One region of the Microbacterium esteraromaticum genome, then DNA from elsewhere that is predicted to be linked to it. Evidence: predicted binding sites of a transcription regulator. Region 1 holds the regulator's gene; each other region holds the start of a gene.
The links. Region 1 encodes LexA, which represses DNA repair genes until DNA is damaged. Its sites were predicted from a motif close to TCGAACANNTGTTCGA; they were not measured.

Region 1 (3,271 bases):
TCAGGTGATACGGCAGACGCACCAGTCGGAGCGCGTCGATGAACGCGGGGTCGGCGGCCAGGTAGCCCACACGCGCACCGGCGAAGGCGAACGCCTTGCTCATAGTGCGCGAGATCGCCAGGCGAGGCCGCCCATGCAACAGGGTGAGCGCCGAGACCGAGTCGTGCGGCGCGAACTCGAAGTAGGCCTCATCGACAACGACCACACCCCGTGCGGCCTCGTAGACGGCCTCAATGACGTCGAGTCCCATGGGCGTGCCGGTGGGGTTGTTGGGAGCGCACAGCAGTACGACGTCGGGATCAGCCTCGGCGACCTGTGCTGCCGCACTCTCGGGCGTCAGCGCGTAGTCGTCGTCGCGCGCACCGGCAACCCACCGCGCGCCGGTTCCCTGCGCCAGGAGCGGGTACATCGAGTAGGTGGGGGCGAATCCGAACACTGTGCGGCCCGGACCGCTGAAGGCCTGCAGGATGTGCTGGAGCACCTCGTTGGAGCCATTGCCCGCCCAGATCTGATCGGCGGTGAGCCCGTGGCCGAGGTACTCAGCGAAGCCTTCACGGAGTGCGGTGAACTCACGATCCGGATAGCGGTTGACCTCACGCAGTGCACGCGCGATTTCGTCGAGGATGTCGTCGGCGACCTCATCGGGCACCGGATGGGTGTTCTCGTTGACGTTCAGCGCGATCGGCAGCGGTGCCTGGGGTGCGCCGTAGGGAGTGAGTCCGCGGAGGTCGTCGCGGAGGGGTAGCTCGTCAAGAGAAGTCACTGTTCCATCGTAGGTCTCACGCCCACCGGCGACGCCTTCGTGACGACCGCGCACGCGCGCATCCGAGGCTCAGTGGGTGCACACGGTGCTCAGTCGGTGTAAACAGTGGGGATCGCGATCTCGGCGCCGACCTGGATCATGCCGGAGCGCAGATTGTTCAACCTCTTGATGTCCTCGATGACCACGCGCGGGTCGGCACCCGGCGCGACCTCGTCCGCGATCGACCACAGCGTGTCACCGGGCATCACGGCGACCGTTTCGAACGTCACCGGCTCTGCCAGGTCACCGGAGGCGAGTGCGGAACCGCCGGCGAGAGCCGACAGGATGACGCCGACGACAACCGGGAGCGCAGCCAGCATGACGACCACTCGGCGGCCGCGAGCGGTGATCCGCAGGCGCGTCGCCGGAACCGGGGCCATCGGTGCCTGAATATCGATCGTGCTCATGGGTGGCTCCTCTCCTGTCACACTGCACCCGGCCCGCCAGTCAGCGAGGACATGGTGCAGCTTTCGCATCCGGCACCCGGCCGGGGATGCCGGATGCGAAGCTACGTACCGAAGTTATCTTCGATATCGAACATCTGTCAAGACTTTTTCGAAAACGTCTACGAGGAAGGCGCGACACGCTCGAACAGATCTTCCGTTTCGGGCCGTTTCTCGGATACCGTTTCGATGTGGACAGCCCACCACGGGCCACCGACATTCGAATCGGACGCCCGCGACGCCGCGGAATCCGCACCGGCAGGAACCATGAAGGAGCACCGATGAGCGACAACACCGCCCCCGCAGCCGAGGCTCCGCGCACGCGACGTCGCAAGAACTTGAGCCCCAAGCAGATGGCGATCCTCGAGGTCATTCAGGATTCGATCGCACGGCACGGTTACCCGCCGAGCATGCGCGAAATCGGTGACGCCGTGGGCCTCAAGTCGCTCTCCAGCGTCACGCATCAGCTCGGCCAGCTCGAGCTCAGCGGCTACCTGCGCCGCGACCCGGGCAAGACCCGCGCGATGGAGGTGCTCATCGACCTTCCGGGCGCGAGCACCGAGAACCCTGCCGACACCGCGCCCGCGGTCGGCGATGCGGCGCTCGTTCCGCTGGTCGGGCAGATCGCCGCCGGAGTGCCGATCACCGCTGATCAGCAGGTCGAGGAGATCTTCCCGCTACCCCGTCAGCTGGTCGGCAAGGGCGAGCTGTTCATGCTCAAGGTCAACGGCGAGTCGATGATCGACGCCGCGATCTGCGACGGCGACTGGGTGGTCGTGCGCACCCAGAGCTCGGCCGAGAACGGCGAGATCGTGGCTGCCATGATCGACGGCGAGGCGACCGTCAAGACGTTCCGTCAGCGTGATGGACACACCTGGCTGCTGCCCCGCAACTCTGCCTTCGAACCGATCCTCGGCGATGACGCGGTCGTGCTGGGCAAGGTCGTCGCGGTGCTGCGCACGGTCTGAGCCCGCTTCCGAGCGAGCGGCCTCCGACCACGGCGGGTCGGACGGCACCCGGGACTAGGCTCGAGCGCATGACCTCGTCTTTCGGTTCGTGGCCGTCTCCGTTCACCGCTGCTCAGATCGCGCAGGCTGCGCCCCGGATCGACGGCGCTCTCTTCGTCGGCGACGAGATCTGGTGGGGTGAGTCGGTGCCCTCCGAGGGCGGCCGGATCACGGTGCGCAGCTCGACCGGCGCCGAGATCCTGCCCGCGCCGTGGAACGCCCGCTCCCGCGTGCACGAATACGGTGGCGGTTCGTGGACCGCCGACGACGAGGGAACGCTGTTCTTCGTGGACGGCTCTGACCAGCGGGTGTATCGGATGCCCTCGTCCGGCGATCCCGAGCCGCTCACGGCGCCCGGCGCCGCGTACGGCGGTCTGCGCGCTCAGCAGGGGCGCCTCTTGGCTGTGCGCGAAGACCTGCGCCCGCAGCCGCACCGGCGCGCGATCGTCGAGATTCCGGTGGACGGCTCGGCTGCGGCTGACGACGACGCCGTACGCGTGGTCGTCTCGACTACTGGCTTCGTAGCGCACCCGGCACTGTCGCCGGACGGCTCCCGCATCGCGTGGGTGCAGTGGAGCACAGAGCACATGCCCTGGGAGCTCGCACTGCTGCACGTGGCATCGGTGAACGGCGATGCGATGATGTCGGTGTCGACCCGCGCGGCACTGCAGCCGGAGTGGGTGAGCGATGACGAGCTGCTCTACCTCGATGACCCGTCCGGACGCTGGAACCTGCAGCGCGTGCGGGTCGATGAGACCGCGGCTGCTCCCACGCCGGTGGCGCCCGCCGACGCTGACACCGGCGGCGGACTGTGGGTGCTCGGCAACCGGTGGTACCGCCCGCTCGACGACGGACGCATCGTCGCGGTGCGCACCAACGGCGACGATCGGATCGTCCGGATCGGCACGGACGGCAACGCCACGCAGCTGGACGTGCCCATCACGGCCGGCGCGAGCATCGATGACGTGCGCGGCTCACGGGTGCTCGTCTCAGGAGCGGGCGCAACGGTCGGCGCAGGA
Region 2 (3,271 bases), 1.6 Mb from region 1:
TCGCACTGCCGCGCGTTCCCTGGCGCGAGCTACGCCGCGAGGCTGTAGCGCGCCAGACCGCCCCGCCGGGGTGTTCGCGACGGGTCCACGCTGGGCGGTGGGATGAGCCACACTGCGGCCGATGCGCCGGTACCGTCGATGCGGATGTCCCACCCGTTGTCGTGGATGCGGTGATGACAGGTCTCGCAGAGCAGGACGCCGTTGTCGAGATCGGTCGGTCCGGCATCTCGTTGCCACCATCTGATGTGGTGGGCGCGTGTCATTTCGGGCGGCAGGCCGCACATCGCGCATCCGCCGTCGCGTTCTGCCAGTGCCAGACGCTGTGCGGAGGTGAAGAAGCGACGTTTGCGTCCCCAGTCGAGCGGTTCGCTGTCGGATCCGAGCACGCAGGGGATGACACCGCCGGATGCCGCCATGCGGCGCACGGCGCCGATGCTGACGGCGGTGTCTGAGCCGTCGATGGTGCCGTAGCCGGTGCCGTCGGTCAGGTCGCTGAGGTCGACGCGCACGATCACCGTTGCGCCGGCCAGGGCCGGGGCGTCGTTGTCACACCCGATGACGTGCGCGCAGAGCGTGGTGAGTGCATCGGCCTGCAACTGCTGGACGGTGCGGTGATCGGCGTCGGGGGCGTCTGGATCGATGGCATCTTTGCGGGCGGCGAACTGCGCGGAGACGTATCCGTTGATCGCGGCGCGCAGGGGAGCCGCCGCCTCGATATCGAAGACACCGTTGAGATGGAATGCGCCGTCGCGTTCGAACATGGTCACCGAACGCTGCGCGCGGATCTCGTCCTCGCGCGGGGCTACACCGTCGGGATCGAGCCAGGCCTCGGCGCGGGACAGCAGCTTGCGCACGTCGTCCACCGAAAGGCCGGAGGCCTTTTCGACCAACTGTTCCTCGGCTGCGGCGAGGTGCTCGGGCGTGACCTTGAAGCGGACCTTGTCGAGCAGCGCGATGATCAAGCCCGATGTGCTGGCGCCCAGGGCGCCTGCCCACAGTGCGGACTGCACTGCAGGGTACTTGGCGGGGAGTCGGTCGCCCACCAGGTCTGTGCGCGGCGCGGTCGCTTCTCCGACGCGGACCTGTCGAGAGGCCTCGGCCGTCGAGATGCCCGTCGTGGTGGCGATCATCTGCGTCGCGTTGCGGAATCCCTGCTGCTTCGCCAGCGAGTCGGGCCCCAGGCTCGTCCGAGATTCGGACGCGATGCCCGCCGCGATCTCGGTCTGCAGCGCATCGGTGAGACGGCGCACAGCGCCGAGCGCGTCGTTCGCATCGATCAGCTGCGCGCGGGTGAGGTCGGTCGCGTCGTGCGCACCTGACCAGGCTGCGTGCAGGCGTTCGATCGCCTCACTCAGCGGGGTCAGGTGGTTGGTCATGAGACCAGGCTACGGAGATTCAGATGTGTAGTCAAACATTTGTTCGAGTTTTCTTGGAAGTATGCCGAGATTCCGGCATCCGATGTTCGAGCCGCGCGTGCGCGGATTCGTTGCTATCTTCGACTATCGCGGAGTTTCGACGTGAGCTCCAGCAGGCTGCGCAGTTCGTCGTCGTCGAGTGCTGCCATCATCTCGGCGATCGAACGCCCGTGTGCGGTGGCGACCTGCCGGAACGCGCGCGCGCCGGCATCCGTCGCGGTGAGCACTGAGCCGCGGCCGTCGTCGGGGTCGGCGCTCTTCGTGACCAGGCCGCGGTCGACCATCCGGTCGACGAGGCGTGACACGCTGGGCTGGCTGATCAGCATGTTCGTGGTGACGTCGCGCAGGCGCACGGTCATCTGCGGCGCGCGTACGACGGTGAGCAGCACGTCGTACTCGGCCTGGGTGATCGGTGCGTCGTTGAAGTCGGAGCTCATGGCGGTGAAGAGCTCGTGTTGCGCGCGGAACAGGCTTTCCCACGCGTGGAGCGCCAGTTCGCGGTCTGTCATGTCGACAAGCGTAGTGCGGCGCGAAGCGCGGCCGGCGGATGCATGAGGGCCGGCCGGAGAGGCGTCCGGCCGGCCCTTGTCCCTTGCACCAAGAGTGTCCTGCAATCACATGCGGTGGATGCCACAGCAAACATTCACCGTGCGATCACTCTATAACGGCGAGGTAACGAGTGCAACGGTTTGGTCACGGAAATCTGAGGTGTGTCTGTGCCGCATCAACTGTCCGTTGACAGTGATTCGGTACTCCGCGCCAATGATCTTGTCCCCGCGTCGTTGATTCGATGTTCCCTGCCAGTAATTCTGTGACACGCGGGCGCGGCCTTCGCGGTTGCGGACGGCCCCGGTCTCACTCTGGCGGCGTCAGGCGCGATCATCCGCCTCGTCGGCACCGTGCTCGCCGAACAGACCGACGAATGGGCCGAAGGCCGCCGCTACCTCGGCCTCGACATTCTCGCCAAGTCCCGCCTCACCCTCGTCCCCGACAACGGAACCGAGGAGGTGACCGACACCATCTTCGAACTCGGTGCCTAACCGAAACCAACAGCAGGAGGATCACCGACCGCTACACCACTTCCCGGGGCTTGACTGCGCGACTTCCCAACCTGGCCGGGCAAGCAGCACTACTCCGGTCTCCTCTACATGCGCGCCAACAGGCAAGCGCACTGTATGCGTTCGACGCATCCGGTGTCACTGTGTACCCGAAATGGCAGTTCACAGATCAAACAGATGACCGGCTCTTGCCGCACCTTGCGCGCCGCGTGACGCTACTGCTCGAAGGCTGGCACCCTGCTAGTGCTGACGGATTTATGACAGCACCCAAGGACAGCTTGATCTACCGCGGTGAGTGGCAGACGTCCACTCAATGGCTACTCCGTGGAGCCAGCCCTCGTCGCATAGAGATGATCCTCGAAGGCGAGCGGTAGCGATGACGAGCGCGTTTGAGGCGCTGAATGGCGTTGTCGGCACTCTCGGCTTCCGCCTACGCGCTAACCGGTACCGGCCGCTGTCGGGCTTAGAGGAGCGCGCCGCGGGATCAAGACGCGGCGTTGGGCTCGGCCGGTGAGCGCTCGGCAGGCTCATGGTTGTCGGCCGTTTGCGCGTCGTGCATGTGATTCCAGAACGTGACGAACACGAGTCTCAGCATGAACCACCAGCAGTACAGTGCCTCGACCGAGCCGACAGCTGAATCATTGCTGAGTCCGTGGGCGTACTGATTGCGCAGGTTCGGTCCTATCGGGCCGCAAAAGAGCGCGCGAATTTCGTATGCAAGGTTCGGGCCGAAGATCTCAGTTGTAGAGTCGCGCGTCATGAGCGCGGATAGGCCGATCTCGTTCTCGATCCCGCGCT
Region 3 (3,271 bases), 790 kb from region 1:
GAGAGCGCCTTGGAGCGCAGCTTGCGTACAAGCGCCTCTTCGGCTCTCTCGCGCAGCTTCACGGACTCATCGTCCATGCCCTCCCGAGCGTCGTCCCGCGCGTCCCGGGCGTGCGCCGCGTTCAGAGCACGCAGCGCGACGGTGCGTTCCGCGTGGTCGAGTGCAGCGGCGGCGCGCGCCGCCGGAGATGTCTCGTCCAGCTGAGGGGCTGCAGGCTCTCGCGCGGGGCGTCCACGCTCGGCCCCGGCGGTGGGCCTGCCGACATCGACAGACCCACCGAAGATCGGGATGACCGGGGCGAGGTGTTCGCGGCCGTCGTCCTGACCAGTGCCGTTCATGATGATCAGGCCGGGCGACGCTCGGCGAGCTCATCGGCCGGCGCTTCAGCCTTGACTCCGATACCGAGCTTCTGCTTGATCTGCTCTTCGATCGCCAGGGCGATGTCGTCGTTGTTGCGCAAGAAGTTCCGGGCATTCTCCTTGCCCTGTCCGAGCTGATCCCCGTCGTAGGTGTACCACGATCCGGACTTCTTCACGATGCCGTGCTCGACGCCGAAATCGATCAGGCTGCCTTCGCGCGAGATGCCGACGCCGTAGAGGATGTCGAACTCGGCCTGCTTGAACGGCGGCGCCATCTTGTTCTTGACGACCTTCACCCTGGTGCGGTTTCCGACCGCCTCGGTGCCATCCTTCAGTGTCTCGATGCGGCGGATGTCGAGGCGTACCGACGCGTAGAACTTCAGCGCCTTTCCACCCGCGGTGGTCTCGGGAGAGCCGAAGAACACACCGATCTTCTCGCGCAGCTGGTTGATGAAGATCGCGGTGGTCTTCGTCTGGTTCAGCCCACCAGTGAGCTTTCGCAGCGCCTGCGACATCAGTCGAGCCTGCAGACCGACGTGCGAATCACCCATGTCGCCCTTGATCTCAGCCTCGGGCACCAGCGCGGCGACGGAGTCGATCACGACCAGGTCGATGGCTCCGGAGCGGATCAGCATGTCGGCGATCTCGAGCGCCTGCTCACCCGTGTCGGGCTGCGAGACCAGCAGCTGATCGATGTCGACGCCGAGCTTGCGTGCGTACTCGGGGTCGAGCGCGTGCTCAGCGTCGATGAAGGCGGCGATACCACCGGCGCGCTGCGCGTTGGCGATCGCGTGCAGGGTCAACGTGGTCTTACCGGACGATTCCGGACCGTAGATCTCGATGATGCGCCCGCGGGGCAGCCCTCCGATTCCGAGGGCGCTGTCCAGCGCGATGGATCCGGTCGGGATGATCTCGACGGGTGCGCGCTCTTCGCTGCCCAGTCGCATGATCGATCCCTTGCCGAACTGGCGCTCGATGTGCGCGAGAGCGGAATCCAGGGCCTTCTCGCGGTCGTCGGTGGATGGCATGACGTGCTCCTCAGAATCTCGATTGCTGCCGCCTGTAGGCTGTCGCGACCTCCCCCTCTGGGGCGGCTCTCCGACAAGGCGAGTGGTTCGCAACCACCTCTCACACCGTAGGCGGGGCCACCGACATCGCGTCGGCTATCCCGCGCACTGTGAAAAGAAAGCGCATCGCAACCACTTGTGCAGAACGATACGCCCTCATCGAACAGAGATTCGACGACACGCCGGAAAAGGCGCGGACATCTGTTCAGTGACGGCGTGGTTCGACCCTGCCCACGCCGTAGCGGCGCTCCGGCGGGACATCCGCCTCAGCGCACAGCGCGAGCCAGATCTGCCGAGGCGGAATGCCGGCTTCCAACGCATCATGCGCCGTCATTCCGACATCGCCGAGGAACAGATCGTGGGTCATCGCGTTCGAGCGCGCGCCGAACTCCTCGTCGACCGCGCGCAGAAACTCACTGCGTCGCACGCTTCGCCTCGCCGCTCAGTGCAGCGACAGCTCGGGCTCGACCGATGCCACCAGGTCGTCGGGAACGACGTCGGGGAAGGGGCTGAGTCCCTCGAGGACCGAGATCCGGTCGCCGACTTCGCGCATGATCGTCGAGATGGGCACATCGAGCGCTTCTGCCACCGACGCGAGGATCTCGCTGGATGCCTCTTTCTGGCCCCGCTCCACCTCGCTCAGGTAACCGAGCGCCACGGAGGCCTTGCCTGCGACCTGACGCAGAGTGCGCCCCTTCTGCAGGCGGAAGTCCCGCAGCACTTCGCCGATCTCTTGTCTGACAAGAATCATCGGAACCTCCCCTCCCACACAATCTCTGAATCCGAGTGGATCGCCAGTCTAACGCCACCGGGTACTGCTGAATCTACTGTTTCTGCCTGTGCCTCGGTTGTGAACCTTCGGCTGTGCAACGGATAGTCGTGTCGTGTGTTGCGCACATCACGTGGAACCCCACAACGAGCCGTGCTATTCCCGCACCGCCTCCAGCGCGGCGGCCAGGACGGCATCCCGCGCCTGGGTACGGATCTGTGACCGATCCCCCGCGAACACGAACGAGCGCACCAGACGAACGACAGGCGTGACGACGCCCACATGCACGGTCCCGACGGGCTGACCGTCGGGCGAGTCGGGGCCCGCGATGCCGGTGGTGCTCACCCCCACCTCAGTGGCTCGTGCGTCGACGGCGACGGCGCGACGCACCCCGTCGGCCATCTGCTCCGCCACCTCGGGGTGCACCGGCCCGTGCTGCTCCAGCAGTTTCGCATCCACCCCGAGAAGCGTCTGCTTGACCGGTGTGGCGTACGCCACGACCGCTCCGTTGAGCACCGCAGATGCTCCAGGTACCGTCACGAGCTCCGCCGAGACGGCGCCGCCGGTCAGCGACTCAGCGACGCCTAGTCGCCACCCGCGCTCCGCCAAGAGAGTCAGCAGTTCGGCGGCGACCGTCATCTCCGGCGGCTTCCCCGCACCTGCGCCACCACGTAGTCGATCCCGCTGGCCACGGTGAGCACTAGGGCCACCACCATCAGCACCTGTGTCACGACGACCCACGGCTCCATGCCGATCACCGTGTGCAACGGCAGCAGCGCCCAACTCAGCGCCACGCCCTGCACCGCGGTCTTGATCTTGCCCATCCATGCCGCGGCGACGACATGCTCGTGCACGATCACGAATCGGTGAACGGTGATCGCCCATTCCCGGACCAGGATGATGATCACGAGCCACCAGCCCACCTCGCCGAGGATGGCGAGGCCCAGAAATCCCGCGCCGGTGAGCAACTTGTCGGCGATCGGGTCCCACAACTTGCCGAAGTCGCTCACGATGTCGTACTTGCGGGCGAGATAGCCATCGACCCAGTCGGTCGAGATCGCGATCACGAACAACGC

Region 2: a site for LexA is predicted at 1,408-1,423, ahead of PTQ19_RS02445 (HNH endonuclease signature motif containing protein). Genes of this name have one in related genera too.
Region 3: a site for LexA is predicted at 1,586-1,601, ahead of recA (recombinase RecA). Genes of this name have one in related genera too.

The regions. Positions count from the first base shown of each region.
Region 1 covers NZ_CP118100.1:2,121,991-2,125,261, forward strand. Annotated here, with positions in the region: gene PTQ19_RS09995 (histidinol-phosphate transaminase) at 1-763, opposite strand, end outside; gene PTQ19_RS10000 (LysM peptidoglycan-binding domain-containing protein) at 853-1,209, opposite strand; gene lexA (transcriptional repressor LexA) at 1,527-2,213, shown strand; gene PTQ19_RS10010 (S9 family peptidase) at 2,282-3,271, shown strand, end outside.
Region 2 covers NZ_CP118100.1:534,963-538,233, forward strand. Annotated here, with positions in the region: gene PTQ19_RS02445 (HNH endonuclease signature motif containing protein) at 30-1,376, opposite strand; gene PTQ19_RS02450 (MarR family winged helix-turn-helix transcriptional regulator) at 1,490-1,924, opposite strand; partial or broken gene PTQ19_RS02455 (IS256 family transposase) at 2,291-2,455, shown strand; gene PTQ19_RS02460 (DUF4209 domain-containing protein) at 2,958-3,271, opposite strand, start outside.
Region 3 covers NZ_CP118100.1:1,332,322-1,335,592, reverse strand. Annotated here, with positions in the region: gene PTQ19_RS06080 (regulatory protein RecX) at 1-338, opposite strand, end outside; gene recA (recombinase RecA) at 344-1,387, opposite strand; gene PTQ19_RS06070 (DUF3046 domain-containing protein) at 1,632-1,853, opposite strand; gene PTQ19_RS06065 (helix-turn-helix domain-containing protein) at 1,869-2,177, opposite strand; gene PTQ19_RS06060 (CinA family protein) at 2,352-2,834, opposite strand; gene pgsA (CDP-diacylglycerol--glycerol-3-phosphate 3-phosphatidyltransferase) at 2,831-3,271, opposite strand, start outside.